DNA from 2 places in the Modicisalibacter sp. genome. Region 1 is predicted to be linked to the other one. Evidence: predicted binding sites of a transcription regulator. Region 1 holds the regulator's gene; the other holds the start of a gene.

Region 1 (8,064 bases):
GCTGGGCCGTCGGCTGCCGATGGCCCTCGAGACGCTGGCGCTGGAGCTGGATGCCGCGGGGCGGGTCGCCCGCCTGGTGGTACCCCACGAGGGCGAGATGATCGAGGCCGACGACCCCGAGCCACTGCTGCGGCCGCTGCTGGATCGCCTGCTGGCGCCGGCCATCGCGGTCATGGCCGCGCACGGCGGGCTGGCGCCGCGCACGTTGTGGAGCAACGCCGGGCACTACTACGCCTACCTGATCGATCAGCTGCGTGGACAGGCGTGGGCAGCACCCGGCCTCGGCTTGGGCGAGGCGCTGATGGCCCGGCGGGTGTTCGCCGACGGAGCCCGCAACCCGCTCCATCGGCCGGTCCGCCAGGTCCGCGATGCCGACGGCACGTGCCATACGCGGCGGCGGTTGTGCTGCGTGCGCTACCGGCTGCCGGAACTCGGCTACTGCGGCAACTGCCCGCTGCCGGCGGCGCGGGGTGTTTCCTCGGAGGGCGAGTAGGCCTCGCCGATGGACTGACGGGTCAGGCGGGCGGCGGGGAACACGCAGCGAAACAGCGCGCCTTCGCCGGGGCGGGAGTCGATCTCCAGGCGCGCGTCGTGGCGCAGCAGCACGTGCTTGACGATCGCCAGCCCCAGGCCGGTGCCGCCGGTGGCGGCGCTGCGGCCCTTGTCGACTCGGTAGAAGCGCTCGGTCAGGCGCGGGATGTGCACCGGGTCGATGCCGTCGCCGTCATCCTCGACCTCGAGGGCGCCACCGCCCTGCCAGGGGCGCCAGCGCAGGGTGATGGTGCTGTCCTCGGGGGTGTAGCGCACGGCGTTGAAGGCCAGGTTGGAGACCGCGCTGCGCAGTTCCGCCTCGACCCCCAGTAGATCGTGCGACTCGTCGATCTCGACGCGCACCCGGCGCCCGCCGCCCGCCAGGGCGGCGGCGTCGTCGCGGACGCTGCCCAGCAGCGGCGCCACGGCCACCGGCACGCTGCGTTCGGTCTGGTGGTCGGTTTCCAGCCGCGACAGCAGCAGCAGGTCCTCGACCAGGTTCTGCATGCGTCGGGTCTGGTCCTGCATCTGGCCGAGGCCGCGCTGCCAGCGCGGCGGCAGCTGGTCGGCGTGCTCGGTGTAGGTCTCGAGATAGCCGGTGAGCACGGTCAGCGGCGTGCGCAGCTCGTGGGAGACGTTGGCGACGAAGTCGCGGCGCATCTGCTCGAGGCGGTGCAGCCGGGTGATGTCGCGCACCATCACCAGCCGCTCGTTGTCGCCGTAGAGGGTGATCTGGAACTGCAGCATCAGGTCGTCGCGCAGCGGCGAGGGCAGCACCACCGGCTCGCGATAGTCGCGGGCGTTGAAGTAGTCGATGAAGCGCGGATCGCGCAGCAGGTTGGTGACGGGCTGGCCGCGATCGTGGCGGGCCTGCAGGCCGAGCATGTGCTCGGCGGCGCTGTTCCACCAGTCCATGTTGCCCTGGTTGTCGAGCATCACCACGCTGTCGCGCATCGCCTCGGCGGATTCCTGGATGCGGTGGATCACGTCGCGCAGGCGCTGCTGGGTCAGCCGCTGGACCTTCTGGTAGCGGTACAGGCGGTCGAACAAATCGCCCCACACGCCGCTGCCCGCCGGGGGCTCCTCGCTCGGGTCACTGTTCAGCCACTGGTAGAGCTCGCGCAGGTGGCGCAGGTGGATGAGCACGAACAGGGCGAGGCCGGCGGCCACGCCCCAGCCGAGATCGCCGAGCACCCAGCCCAGCAGCCCCAGCCCGATGACCAGATAGGCCAGTCGCCAGAGCTCGTTGTTCCAGTAGTACATGCCGGTGGTCTTATCCCCGCGCCGAGAAGCGATAGCCGGTGCCGCGCACGGTCTGGATCAGGTGCTGATGTGCCTCGCCCAGTGCCTTGCGCAGACGGCGGATATGCACGTCGACCGTGCGTTCCTCGACGTAGACGTTGCCACCCCAGACCTGATCGAGCAACTGGCCGCGGGTGTAGGCCCGTTCGGGGTGAGTCATGAAGAATTGCAGCAGCCGGTACTCGGTGGGACCGATCTCCAGCGCCTGGCCGTTGGACGAGACCCGGTGACTGGCTGGGTCGAGCATCAGGCCGTCGACCTCCACCACTTCCTCGACACCGCGTGGCGTGGTGCGGCGCAGGACCGCCTTGAGCCGGGCGACCAGCTCGCGCGGCGAGAAGGGCTTGGTGATGTAGTCGTCGGCGCCGGCCTCGAGCCCGAGGATCTTGTTGTCCTCCTCGCTCTTGGCGGTGAGCATGATGATCGGCAGCTCGGCGGTGGTCTCCTCGCGCTTCAGGCGCCGCGCCAGCTCGATGCCGCTGGTGCCGGGCATCATCCAGTCGAGCAGCAGCAGGTCGGGCTGGCTGTCGACGATCAGGGCGTGGGCGTCCTGGGCATTGTCGGCCTCCAGGACCCGGTAATCGGCCATCTCCAGCGCCACGGCGATCATCTCGCGGATGGAGGGCTCGTCATCGACGATCAGAACGGTCTTGGATGTCATTTCCCTGGCCTCGTGGGGTGACGGACACCGCCCGCGGCAGGCATCCGTCGGTGACAGGACGATGACGATTACAACGCGCGCGCATGACAAGCTTGTGACAGACGCCGGGCGCTCGCAATGCCCGCGTCAGCCCTCGGGCCACAGCGCCATCATGATGCCGGCGTGGAGCACCAGCCCTGCCCAGTGGTTGTTGAGAAACGCCCGGAAGCAGCGTTCCCGGGAGCGGTCGCGGATCAGCCACTGCTGGTAGACGAAGATCAGCCCCATCGCCGTCAGGCCGATCCAGTAGTAGCCGCCCAGCGCCTGGCGCACGCCCACCACGGCGAGCAGGGTCAGCGTGGCCAGCTGCAGCAGACCGATGATCAGCTTGTCGTGCCGGCCGAACAGCACGGCGGTGGACTTGATGCCGATCTTCAGGTCGTCGTCGCGGTCGACCATGGCGTATTCGGTGTCGTAGGCCACCGTCCACAGCACGTTGGCGACGAACAGCAGCCAGGCATCCGCCGGCAGCTGCTGCTGGACGGCGCCGAAGGCCATGGGGATCGCCCACGAGAAGGCCGCGCCGAGCACCACCTGCGGCCAGTGGGTATAGCGCTTCATGAACGGATAGACGAAGGCCAGTGCCACCCCGCCGAACGACAGCATCACCGTGAAGGCGTTGGTGAAGCAGACCAGCACGAAGGACGCGGCGACCAGCCCCGCGAACAGCACCCGGGCCTCGCCCGCACCGATCCGCCCGGTGGCCAGCGGACGATCGCGGGTGCGCTTGACGTGGCCGTCGAAGTGGCGGTCGGCGTAGTCGTTGATCACGCAGCCGGCGGCGCGCATCAGGTAGACGCCGGCGACGAAGATCAGCAGCGTCGCGCGCTCGGGCAGGCCGTCGGCGGCGATCCACAGGGCCCACAGGGTCGGCCACATCAACAGCCAGGTGCCGATCGGCCGGTCGAGCCGGGTCAGGTGCAGGAAGGCGGGCAGGCGCGCGGGATGCAGGCGAGCCAGACCGACGGGACGCGGGGTGGGTTGCATGACAGCCTCCGAGAACGATCGGGCCACAGTCTAGCGAGTCGCCAGCCCCAGTTCATCCGCCATGGCGGTCAGGAAGAACTCCTGGACCAGCACCTCGAAGCGGCCGTGGCGAAAGCGCGAGCGCCGTCCCCAGGGCGCCTCGGCCGTCGGAAAGGGCGGCGCGCCACGGGTGATCGCGATCGGTCCGCGCTCGAGATCCGGCTGGCGGAACAGCCAGTGGCCCAGCGAGCGCTCGCCGAGCTGGCCCAGCCGCTGGCCGGTCAGGCTGGTCAGCGGCGCCACCGAGCGGGCGAGCACCCAGGGCGTGTCGCCGCTGCACAGCGCCACCTCGCGACACCAGACATAGTGCGAGGCGGGCACGCCGAGGGCACGGGCCTCGTCGCGGCGCGGGCGGGCCAGGCGCTGGGCGAGCAGGCGCACGGCGAAGGGCTGCGGCATCGCCGCGCCCAGCCGCCGGGTCAGCGAATCGCGCGAGGCCAGCCACTGCCACCAGGCCGGGCTCATCGCCGGCCGCCAGGCGGCGGCGGGGCGCCAGTGGGGGATCGCCACGGGGCGTGTCGAAGCGGGCAAACCGGCCTCCGGGTCGGCAAACGGGCGCGATAGTGTACCATGACGACCTGGCCGGCCCGGTCCCGGCCCGTCATCCACGACCCGCTGGCACCACGACCCATGACTCGATCCCTGACCCTGATCGGCAGCGGCATGGCCGGTTTCGGCCTGGCGCGTGCCCTGCGCCGCCTGCAGCCCGAGCGGCCGATCACCCTGATCACCGCCGACAGCGGCGACGACTATTCCAAGCCCCTGCTCTCCACCGGCTTCGCCAAGGGCCTGGCGCCGGAGGCGCTGGCCGCCGACTCGGCGCTGGATGCCGCCGAGCGCCTGAATCTGGTGATGCGCCCCCGGACCCGGGTCGACGCCCTCGATCCCGTGGCCCGCGAGCTGCACATCGGCGCCGAGCGCCTGCCCTTCGATGACCTGGTGCTGGCCACCGGGGCCGCGCCGCAGCCGCCCTTCGCCATCGACGCAACACTCGCCGGGCGGGTCTTCACCATCAACGACCTCGACGACTACCGGGCCTTCCATGCCGCCCTGACGGCGCTGGGGCGGTCGGCGCGCGTCGCCGTCATCGGCGCCGGGCTAGTGGGCTGCGAGTACGCCAACGACCTGGTCGCCGGCGGTCATGCCGTGGCCATGATCGCCCCCGAGCGGGCGCCGCTGGCCCGCCTGCTGCCCGAGCCGCTGGGCCGGGTGCTGGGCGCTGCGCTGGCCGGGGCGGGGGTCGAGCTGCATCTGGGGCGCGGCGTGGGCGAGCTGGGTCTCGACGGCGGGGATCTGAGCGTGGCGCTGGATGACGGCCATGTCCTCGACGCCGACCTGGTGCTGGTCGCCACCGGCCTGGTGCCGCGCACCGAGCTGGCCGCCGCGGCAGGGCTCGCGGTCAGCGAGGCCGGCATCCAGGTCGATCGCTGCCTGCGCACCGCGGTCGAGGGCATCCACGCCCTGGGCGACGTGGCCTGCGTCGACGGCGTCAACGCCATGTATGTCCAGCCGCTGCAGGCCGGCGCCCGGGCCCTGGCGGCGACGCTGGCCGGCACCCCCACCGCCGTGCGCTACGGGCCCTGGCCGGTGCTGGTCAAGACGCCCTGCTGCCCGGTGGTGGCCCTGCCGCCGCGGGTCACGCCCGCCCGCTGGCGCATCGAGGGCGAGGGCGACGATCTCGCCGCCCTGGCCGAGGACGACCGGGGGCGGCTGCTGGGCTTTGCGTTGACCGGGCGCTGTGTACGGCGGAAAGTCGAACTGGCGCGAGCCGCGCCGCCGTTGCTAATCTAGGTGCGTCGTGGCCCGCGGCCCCGGCGGCTGCCGGAGCGCCGGCCGGCGCTCGGGAGACGCCCGAAACAACAACAAGCGGCAGTCGAGGCTGCCGTCTTACACTGCCCCAGACAGGAGGTTCCATGCGCAAGCCAGAACTCGCGGCGGCCATCGCCGAGCGTGCCGATCTTTCCAAGGACAAGGCCAGCCAGGTGCTCAACGTGATCCTCGACGAGATCACCGGCAGCGTCGCCAAGGGCCAGGATGTCTCGCTCATCGGCTTCGGCTCGTTCACCGTGCGCGAGCGTGCCGCCCGTACCGGCAAGAATCCGCAGACCGGCGAGGCGCTGACCATCCCCGCCAGCAGGACCGTGGCCTTCAAGGCGGGCAAGGCGCTCAAGGACGCCGTCGCCAAGTAACGCCTCGCGGCTGGAGCGTGTCGCGACCGGCGTGCGCTCCGCCGACGCTCTTCCTTCCCACGTGCGAGTCATGGACGGCCCATGAAACTGCGACTGATGCTCTGGCTGCTCGGCCTGCTGCTCAAGCGCGCGCGGCGTCGCCACGCGGGCTTTCGCGAGCGGCTGCGCGACCGCCCGCTGGCCTGGGGAATCGCCACCGAGGATTTGCGCATCGCCCGCCACTACCGGCTGACGGCCGAGCGCGTGCAGTCGGCATCGGGCCTGCCGGTGGACCTCGACCTGGAACTGCGCTTCCGTGACCCCGACACGGCGCTGGCCGTGCTTCGCCACCCCTCCCCGCGCGCCTTTCGCGACGGCCTGATCGACGGCCGGCTGCGCCTGGTGGGCGACACCCGCGACCTCGAGCGCCTGCAGGGCCTGCTCGCCTTCCTGCGTTGACTTCCGGCGCTGATCGCTGCGGCATGACGACGTTATACTAACGTCGAATCAGCGGATCCCCCCCGTATCCGTCCGCCCGCTGCCGAGGAGGCCCGACCGCCATCGCCATGCTGCCACGCTCCCTCGACCATTCCCTGCGCCGCCTGTGGACGCTCGACACCTTCGCCTACAGCGTGCGCGTGTTCATCGCGCTGGCCGGGGCGATGGCCTGGAGCTGGCACCTGGGCGGCATCGCCCAGCTGATTCCGCTGTTCCTGGGGGTGATCGCCAGCGCCCTGGCCGAGACCGACGACCACTGGCAGGGGCGCCTGACGGCCCTGGCGGTGACGCTGGCGTGCTTCGCCGTCGCCGCGCTGTCGGTGGAATGGCTCTTCGACCGGCCGCCGGCCTTCGCCGCGGGGCTGACGCTGTCGGCCTTCGGCCTGACCATGCTCGGGGCGGTGGGGCCGCGCTACGGCACCATCGCCCATGCCACCCTGATCCTGTCGATCTACACCATGATCGCCCTCGAGCGTCAGGGCGGCGTGGCGCCGGCCGAGCTGTGGCGCGAGCCGGTCATGCTGCTCGCCGGGGCGGCCTGGTACGGGCTGATCTCGGTGGCCTGGTGCGCGCTGTTCGCTCGCCAGCCGCTCAAGCTGAGCCTGGCGCTGCTGCTGCGCGAGCTGGGCGAGTACCTGCGCCTCAAGGCGACGCTGTTCGAGCCGGTGCGCGGCATCGACCTGGAGGCGCGGCGCCTGGCGCTGGCCGAGCAGAACGCGCGGGTCGTGGAGGCGCTCAACCAGGCCAAGGAGATGATCTTTCGCCGCCTGGAGGGCGCGCGCGGCACGCACAAGCTCGACCGCTACCTGCGGCTGTACTTCATCGCCCAGGACATCCACGAGCGGGCCAGCTCCTCGCACTACCCCTACGGCGAGCTGGCCGAGGCCTTCTTCCACCACGACGTGCTGTTCCGCTGCCAGCGCCTGCTCGAGCAGCAGGGGCAGGCCTGCCGCTCGCTGGCGCGGGCGCTGCTGCTGCGCCAGCCCTTCGACCACGGCCCCAGCGAGCAGGCGCTGGCCGATCTCAACGCCTCGCTCGACTACCTGCACCGCCAGCCGCGCCGCGACTGGCGGCGCCTGCTGCACTCGCTGGACGCGCTGGCCGACAACCTGACCACGCTCGAGCACCGGCTGGCCGGCGCCCGCAACCCGGACGCCCCGGCCGGCGACGGCGACGCCTCGCTCTACGACCGTTCGCCCCGGGGCCCGCGGGACATCTACGACCGCCTGCGCTCGCACCTGACCCCGGCCTCGCCGATCTTCCGCCACGCCCTGCGGCTGTCGCTCACCCTGCTGGCGGGCTACGGCCTGCTGCTGTGGATCCATCCCACCCAGGGCTACTGGATCCTGCTCACCAGCCTGTTCGTCTGCCGGCCCAACTTCGGCGCCACGCGGCGCTTCCTGTGGCAGCGCATCGTCGGCACCGTGGCCGGGCTGGTCGCCGGCTGGGCGCTGATCAGCCTGTTTCCCGATCCGCTGGTCCAGCTGTCGATCGCGGTGGTCGCCGGGGTGGTGTTCTTCGCCGGCCGGACCCGCCACTATGCGCTGGCGACCGCGGCGATCACCCTGCTGGTGCTGTGCTGCTTCAATCAGGTCGGCAACGGCTTCGGGCTGATCTGGCCGCGGCTGTTCGACACCCTGCTGGGGGCGGGCATCGCCGGGCTGGCGGTGGTACTGGTGCTGCCGGACTGGCAGGGGCGGCGGCTTCATCAGCTGGGGGCGGCCAACCTGACGGCCAGCGCCCGCTACCTGAGCGCGATCCTCGACCAGTACGCCAACGGCAAGGCGGACGATCTCGACTACCGGCTGGCGCGGCGCAACGCCCACAACGCCGACGCCG
Region 2 (8,064 bases), on a different contig from region 1:
CACGCCGACCCGGACGCCCTGCGCCAGATCCGCGACCGCGCGCGCGAGCAGTGGCAGCGCTTCGCCCCGGTGCCCCGCGACCAGGCCCGGGTGATCGGCCAGCGCTTCGGCCGCATCCGCCACGCCCTGCAGCAGTTGATCGACCACCGCGCCCAGGAGATCGCCACGGCCAAGCGCGAGCTGGTCGAGGCGGCCCGCCTGCTCCAGGAGGACACCGACACCCGGGCGGCCTCCCGTGCCGAGCAGGCCAAGGCGCTGCAGCGGCGCTGGCGCGAGCTCGGCCGGGCGCCCAAGGGCGAGGAACAGACCCTGTGGCGAACGTTTCGCGGCTACTGCGACAGCATCTTCGCGGCGCGCGAGAACGAGCGCGACGACCGCGCCCAGCGCAGCCGCCAGCGCCTCGAGGCCATGCAGGCCCTGATCGAGCGCCTGGATGCCTGGCAGCCCGCCACCAGCGACGACGAAGCCACCCTGGATGCCGCCATCGCCGAGGCCGAAAGCCTCGAGCCGCTGCCCCAGGGGCGGCGCAGCGACGGCATGCGCCGGCGGTGGTCGGGTATCGTCCGCGCCCGGCGCGATCGCCTGGCACGCCTGGCGGTCAGCGAGACGATCGCCCGCTGGCAGGCGCTGCGGCCGCTGCTCGAGGCCCACCTGGCCGCCGACGCTCGCCTGCTCGACGGCCGCCCGGCCGAGGACGTCCCGGCGCCCCCGGCGCTGGCCTCCCCGCTGCAGTCGGCCCACGAGCGGCGCAACGCCGCCCGGCTGGACCCGTCGCCGGCGACCGAGGTCGAGGAGCACCTGACCCGGTTGCGCGTGCACCTCGCCCTGCTGGCCGGCGCCACGGTGAGCCGCGAGGACGAGCCCCTGCGGCTGGCCATCCAGGTGCAGCGGCTCAACGACGGGCTGGGGCGCGACCTGACCCGCGCCGAGGAGCTAGAGGGCGTGCTCGCCGACATCCTCGCCACCGGCCCGGTCGCCCCCGAGCCCTGGCAGCGCGAGGCCGCCGACATGGATCATCACCTGGCGGTCCTGGCCGAACTGCCGCCGCCGTGAGCGAGCCCCGAAACGCCGCGAGCGAGGCCTTGGCCTCGCTCGCGGATGCGGATGATGGCAGGGCGTCGACGCCTAGCCCATGAACTGCCCGCCGTTGATGTCCAGGTTCGCCCCGGTGATGAAACCGGAGCCCTTCTCGGCCAGGAAGCACACCGCCCGCGCGATCTCGTCGGGCTCGCCGAAGCGCTTGACCGGAATCGACTCGCGGATCGACTCGCGGATCTTCTCCGGCACCTTCTGGATCATGTCGGTGGCAATGTAGCCCGGCGACACGGTGTTGACGGTGATGCCCTTGGCCGCCGTCTCCTGGGCCAGCGCCATGGTCAGGCCATGCATGCCCGCCTTGGCCGCCGAGTAGTTGGCCTGACCGAACTGGCCCTTGCGCCCGTTGATCGAGGAAATGTTGATGATCCGCCCGTACCCCGACTCGAGCATGTCCTCGATGACGCAGCGGCAGGTGTTGAAGACGCTGTTGAGGTTGCAGTCGATCACCTCGCGCCATTGCTCGGGGCTCATCTTCTTGAGCGTGGTGTCTCGGGTGATGCCCGCGCAGTTGACCAGCACGCTGACCGGCCCGTAGGTATCACGGATCTCGCGAACCCCGGCCTCGCAGTCTTCGAAGTCGATCAGGTTGGTGCCCGACAGCGCGATATTGTCGAAACCGGCCGCTCGCTGCTCCTCGAGCCAGTTCCGGGCCTTGTCGGGATTGTGATAGCCGGCCACGACCTGGTAACCCTCCTTGGCCAGTGCACGACAGATGGCGGTACCGATGCCGCCGGTGCCACCGGTTACCCAGGCGACGGGTGCTGCTTGTGTCATGTGTTCTCCCCCTGAGTCATGACGTTCAACCACTAACAGTCTCCTCGATCGACGATGTCATCTTTGTGACCTCGCCCCCGCCAGTATGGTCAATATTCGCCACGGCGTGCGAATACCCGACGGACTCTTGACATGACGCAGTTTCTGCGTATACTGGGCTCCACAATTTGATGCGGGGTGGAGCAGCCTGGTAGCTCGTCGGGCTCATAACCCGAAGGTCGTCGGTTCAAATCCGGCCCCCGCTACCAAATTTCGAAGAAGCGGATCAGTCATCGACTGGTCCGCTTTTTTTCGTTGCCGGCCCCACAGCCAGTCCGGAACACGCCACGCACGAGAGCCGGGCAGGCGCGCCTGCCCGGCGGCCTGCCGGACCACCTAGCCGAACAGGCTCAGGCGAACCACCACGGCCAGATGGCACGCCACCACGACAGGCGAAAGCAGGCTGCGCAATCCCTGGTACCAGCCCGGCAACCGCGCGAGGCTGTCGTCGGTCCGCTCGTAAAGACGCAGCAGCCAGAAGCCGATCATCAGCACCAGCGTCGCCAACCGATACTCGATCATCAGCGCCGCCCAGCCGAGCAGGCCGGGCATCAGGCTCACCCACAGCCGCATGGAGAACGCCGGACTCGATTCGCGATCGAGGCTCATGGCGACGCCCCAGTGGACGCCGCCCAGAAAGGTCAGGGTCAGCGCGCTGTAGAACAGGAAGACCTTGATGGCCAGGGCCTGCCACAGCACCGGGGCGACGTAGACCCCGGCCGTGGCAAGAACGAAGGGAAACAGGCCGACCACCCCCACCCCGAAAGGCAGGCGGGCGGGCGGCGACATCTCAGTGAGCATGGCAGCATCCTTGCAACCGTTGATTATCCGAGTAATGCCACAGCGTAGATGGCTTGCAGGTTACTGACCAGTAACACTTGCCGGTGTCATCATGACATGCTGCCAGGCGGCCGGCTCCACACACGGCCCGGCGAAGCGGGTCGGCTGATGGCGCCAGGGGGCGTGGCGGGCCGGCCCCGGCGGCAGCGATGCCAGCTCGGGAAGCCAGTGGGCGACGTATTCGCCGTCGGCATCGTAGCGCAGCGCCTGACGCATCACGTTGAAATAGCGATCCCGGCGCGGGTCCCGGCCGCTCCCGGCCACGTAGCGCCAGTTCTCCCAGTTGCTGGCGGCATCGTAGTCGACCAGCCAGCGCTCGAACCAGGCGGCGCCCAGGCGCCAGTCGACCTGCAGATCCTTGACCAGGAAGCTCGCCACGTTCTGCCGCGCCCGGTTGGACAGCCAGCCGGTGCCCACCAGCTCGCGCATGGCGGCATCGATGAAGGGCACTCCCGTGGCCCCCGCACACCAGGCCTCCAGGGCCGGCTCATGGGCCAGCGGCAGGCGGTGCTCGCCGAACAGCGCCGCCCCGTCCTGACGGGCGGCCCAGTGAAAGTACTCACGCCACAGCAGTTCGTCGACGAAGGCCCGGCGCGACGCGCTCACCCCCTCGCCGGCCGGCCGCTCGGCCAGCTGCGCCATGACCTGCCCCGCGGACAGGCAGCCCCCGGCCAGCCAGGGCGACAGCCGGCTCGAGAAGTCACTGCCCCGCAGGCCATTGCGGGTGTCCCGGTAATGCTCGAGCGGCCCGTCGAGGAACCGCTTCAACCGCTCGCGCCCGGCCCGCTCGCCCCCCTCGGGCCAGGGCCCGCCCCTGGGATCGGCACGCCACTCGGCGGCCTCCGGCGACACCCGGGTCAGCGGCGGCAGGCCACGCGGCGCCTCGTCGGGCCACGGCGGCAGCGTCACCGGCGCCGCCTGCGGCGGGCACGCCTCGAGCCCCGCGACACGGCGCCGGAAGGCGCTGAAGGTGGCGGGCAGCGCGGACAGGGAAAAGGGCAGCTGCTCGCGGGTGAACAGCGTGCCGCCGGCGACGGTCTCGAGCCTCACCGCCGGGGGCAGGCGGCTGGCCAGGCGCTGGACATCGTCGGCCTCCTGCCAGCCGGGGTCGTCGCGCACGCGGACCACGTCCGCGGGCGCGCGGCGCAGCACGGCCTGCAGCTCGTCCACCGGATCGCCGATGCACACCAGCAGGTCGCTGCCCCGCACCAGCAGCTCCCCGCGCAGCGCCATCAGGCTTTCCCAGAGAAAGCGCAGCCGGGCCGGGCCGACCCGGCCACGCGCATCGCCCGGCCGCCACGGCGCCAGCCAGCGACGATCTAGCACATAGACACACAGCATCGTCTCGACGGGGGCGCCGACGGCCCACAACGGATTGTCGGCAACGCGCAGATCATTGCGCAACCACACCAGTACGCGACTCATCGAGCCTCCTCACGATCCACCGGGCGCAGCGACGCCCGCATCGTCTCGGCCTTGCGGGAACCACTCTTGTAAAATATTTTACCCTTAAAGATACACATTTTGTACATGAATGGCCCGGCCCGGCGGCTGGATACACCGCGGGGGGCATGGTAGAGTCGAACACTGACTTCATTTCGGCGCTGTCTTTCCGACTTATTTCCATAATCAAATCAGTCGACTAGCCATTCCCGACGCGCCAGGGAGCCATGAAGGGAGGAAGACACCATGACGGAGCGTCCCCCGCACGGTATCGGCCGTGTGCGCCGCCATTTCGGTGCCGACACTCTGCCCATCGCGCGCCTCGCGGATCGCACGCCTGCCTGGATGCTGACGCCCCGCGCCGTACGCCGCCCCTTCCTGACCGACCCGCCCCGCATTTCCGCTTGATGGTCGTATCCGCAACGACTGAACTGTGAGCCATGCCGCGGCGCCGCGCGCCGGGCCCGCCAGAATGCCAACGACAAGAGCGAGTCGTTCATGTCCGTGTTACTGATCGTGCTGCTGCCCCTGGTCGGCAGCCTGCTGCCCATCATGGGCTCGAATGACCGACGCGGCCGCTGCGCCCTGATGACGGCGATTCCGCCGGCGCTCGCGCTGATCGTCGCCGGCCGGCACGCCGGCACGGTCTTCGCCGGGGGCGTGCCCCGCGCCGCCTTCGACTGGATACCGGCGCTGGGGCTCGAGTTCGCCATGCGCCTCGACGGGCTGTCGCTGCTGTTCGTGCTGCTGATCCTGGGCATCGGCCTGCTGATCATCCTCTACGCTCGCTACTACCTGTCGCCACGGGACAACCTGCCGCGCTTCTACGCCTTCCTGATGCTGTTCATGGCGGCGATGCTGGGCATCGTGATGGCCGACAACCTGCTGCTGCTGTGGTTCTTCTGGGAGCTGACCAGCCTGTCGTCCTTCCTGCTGATCGGCTTCTGGTATCGCCAGAGCGAGGCCCGCAAGGGCGCCCGCATGGCGCTGACGGTGACCGGCGCGGGCGGCCTGTGCCTGCTGGCCGGCTTCCTGCTGCTCGGCCATATCGTCGGCACCTACGACCTGCAGACCGTGCTCGACAGCCGGGACATGATCCAGGCCGACCCGCGCTACCTGCCCGCGCTGCTGCTGGTGCTGCTGGGCGCCTTCACCAAGTCGGCCCAGTTCCCCTTCCAGTTCTGGCTGCCCCACGCCATGGCCGCGCCGACCCCCGTCTCGGCCTTCCTGCATTCGGCGACCATGGTCAAGGCCGGGGTCTTCCTGCTGGCCCGCCTGCACCCGGCCCTGGCCGGCAGCGAGGCCTGGCTCTACCTGGTCGGCCTGACCGGCCTGGCGACCCTGCTCTACGGCGCCTACTTCGCGCTGCTCAAGTACGATCTCAAGGGCGTGCTGGCCAACTCCACGATCAGCCACCTGGGGCTGATCACCCTGCTGCTGGGGCTAGACCAGCGCATGGCGGTGGTCGCCGCGCTGCTGCATATCCTCAACCACGCGACCTTCAAGGCGGCGCTGTTCATGACCGCCGGCATCGTCGACCACGAGACCGGCACCCGCGACATCCGCAAGCTGCAGGGGCTGTGGCGGGCCATGCCGCTGACCGCGACCGTGGCGGTGATCGCCGGCGCGGCCATGGCGGGGGTGCCGCTGTTCAACGGCTTCCTGTCCAAGGAGATGATGCTCACCGAGACCCTGGAGACCTCGCTGCTCGGCGGCCTGGGCTGGCTGATTCCGGCGCTGGCGACCCTGGGCAGCCTGCTGTCGGTGGCCTACTCGATTCGCCTGGTACACAACGTCTTCTTCAACGGCCCGCAGCCTGAGCTGCCCCGGACCCCGCACGAACCGCCGCTGCCGATGGTCGCGCCGGGCCTGCTGCTGGCGGCGCTGTGCCTCGTGGTCGGCGTGATGCCGGCGCTGACCGCCACGACCCTGATCGGTACCGCCGCCCGGGCCGCCCTCACCGGACCGGCTCCCGAGCTGCACCTGGCGGTATGGCACGGCTTCAACCTGCCGCTGTTGATGAGCGCCTTCGCCCTGATCGGCGGCACCGTGCTGTATGTCCAGCGTCGCCATCTGTTCGCCTTCCAGCGCCAGTTCCGCCCGCAGAACGCCCGCCTGAACTTCGAGGCGGGCGTGCAATGGATGGTGCGCGGTGCCCAGCAGCTGATCGACACCCTGGAGAACGGCTCACTGCAGCGCTACATGCTGTGGTTGGTGATCACCATCCTCTGCCTGGTGGGCGGCGCGCTGACCCATACCGTGCAGCTGCGCGGCTCCCAGCCGCTGCAGCCGCTCGACGGACTGCTCGTCGCCGGCGCGCTGATGGCCATGTTCGCGGGGCTGGCCACCGCGGTGCTGCACCGCCGGCGACTGATCTCGCTGCTGATGCTGTCGATCGTCGGCCTGGTGACCTCGCTGGCCTTCGCGCGCTTCTCGGCACCCGATCTGGCGCTGACCCAGCTGGCGGTGGAAGTGGTGACCATGATCCTGCTGATGCTGGCGCTGTTCTTCCTGCCGCAGCGAACGCCCAAGGAATCCGGTGCGCCACGCATCCTGCGTGACGCCCTGCTGGCGGCGGGCTTCGGCGGCATCGTCGCCAGCCTCAACTTCGCGGTGCTGACCCGGCCGCTGGAGTCGATCTCGCAGTTCTTCGTCGACAACAGCGTCTCCGGCGGCGGCGGTCACAACGTGGTCAACGTGATCCTGGTCGACTTCCGCGGCTTCGATACCCTGGGCGAGATCACCGTGCTGTGCATCGCCGCGGTGGGCATCTACAAGCTGCTCAATCGCCTGCGCCTGTTCATGCCCTCGAGCGATGCCGACGGCCGCCCCTGGTCGAAGGATCGCCATCCGATGATTCTGGTCAGCGTCTCCCAGACCATCCTGCCACTGGCCCTGCTGGTGTCGGTGTTCATCTTCCTGCGCGGCCACAACGCCCCGGGCGGCGGCTTCATTGCCGGACTGGTCACCGCAGTGGCCCTGATCCTGATCTACATTGCCCGCGGCGTGGACTGGAGCCAGCGCCGGCTGTCCTTCCAGTACCAGCCGATCGCCGTCGCCGGGGTCGGCGTCGCCGCGCTGACCGGCCTGGGCAGCTGGGCGTTCGGCCACCCCTTCCTGACCTCGTCGTTCGGCCACTTCCACATCCCGCTGATCGGCGACGTGGAGCTGGCCACGGCGATGCTGTTCGACCTGGGCGTCTACCTCACGGTGGTCGGCGCTACCCTGATGATCCTGGCCAACCTGGGCAAGCTGACCACGCCCCACCGACCCAGCAAGCAGAAGGAGAAGGCCTGATGGAAGCGCTGTTCTCGATGACCACCGGCGTGCTCGCCGCCTGCGGCCTGTTCCTCGCCCTGCGCGGCCGCACCTTTCCGGTGGTGGTGGGGCTGACCCTGCTGTCCTACGCGGTCAACCTCTTCCTGTTCTCCATGGGCGGGCTGGACACGGGCGGTGCCGTGGTGCTCGGCGACAAGGGCGGCCCCCATGCCGACCCGCTGCCCCAGGCCCTGGTGCTCACGGCGATCGTGATCGGCTTCGCCATGACGGCGTTCTCGGTGATTCTCGCCATGCGGGCACGCGGCGACCTGGGCAGTGACCATGTCAACGGCAATCGTGTCGACGAGCCGCGGGAGGAGCGCAGTTGATGAACCACCTGATCGTCCTGCCGATCCTGATCCCGCTGTTCGCCGGGCTGGGCCTGCTGCTCAAGCGCGAGGGGCCGGCGCTGCCGCGCCGGCTGATCGCCCTGGCCGCCACGGTGGCCCTGCTGGTCTGCGGCGTGCTGCTGATGCGCGAGAGCGCCGGCGGCACCATCCAGTACTACGCGCTGGGCGACTGGCAGCCGCCGTTCGGCATCATCCTGGTGCT

Evidence for each region. The regulator PhoB, encoded in region 1, activates phosphate uptake and scavenging genes when phosphate is short. The targets are predictions, from matches to a motif close to TGTCATANNNNTGTCANA.
Region 2: a site for PhoB is predicted at 1,926-1,943, ahead of phbB (acetoacetyl-CoA reductase). Genes of this name have one in related genera too.

What each region holds. Positions count from the first base shown of each region.
Region 1 covers NZ_JBSREH010000003.1:48,629-56,692, reverse strand. The annotation lists gene fhuF (siderophore-iron reductase FhuF) at 1-493, shown strand, start outside; gene phoR (phosphate regulon sensor histidine kinase PhoR) at 436-1,794, opposite strand; gene phoB (phosphate regulon transcriptional regulator PhoB) at 1,805-2,494, opposite strand; gene ubiA (4-hydroxybenzoate octaprenyltransferase) at 2,621-3,520, opposite strand; gene ACTCB7_RS03290 (chorismate--pyruvate lyase family protein) at 3,551-4,024, opposite strand; gene ACTCB7_RS03285 (NAD(P)/FAD-dependent oxidoreductase) at 4,190-5,350, shown strand; gene ACTCB7_RS03280 (HU family DNA-binding protein) at 5,473-5,748, shown strand; gene ACTCB7_RS03275 (hypothetical protein) at 5,830-6,186, shown strand; gene yccS (YccS family putative transporter) at 6,294-8,064, shown strand, end outside.
Region 2 covers NZ_JBSREH010000001.1:159,509-167,572, forward strand. The annotation lists gene ACTCB7_RS00715 (DUF349 domain-containing protein) at 1-1,053, shown strand, start outside; gene phbB (acetoacetyl-CoA reductase) at 1,126-1,872, opposite strand; tRNA gene ACTCB7_RS00725 (tRNA-Met) at 2,044-2,120, shown strand; gene ACTCB7_RS00730 (DUF3429 domain-containing protein) at 2,248-2,712, opposite strand; gene ACTCB7_RS00735 (DASH family cryptochrome) at 2,773-4,176, opposite strand; gene ACTCB7_RS00740 (hypothetical protein) at 4,441-4,602, shown strand; gene ACTCB7_RS00745 (monovalent cation/H+ antiporter subunit A) at 4,693-7,491, shown strand; gene ACTCB7_RS00750 (Na+/H+ antiporter subunit C) at 7,491-7,841, shown strand; gene ACTCB7_RS00755 (monovalent cation/H+ antiporter subunit D) at 7,838-8,064, shown strand, end outside.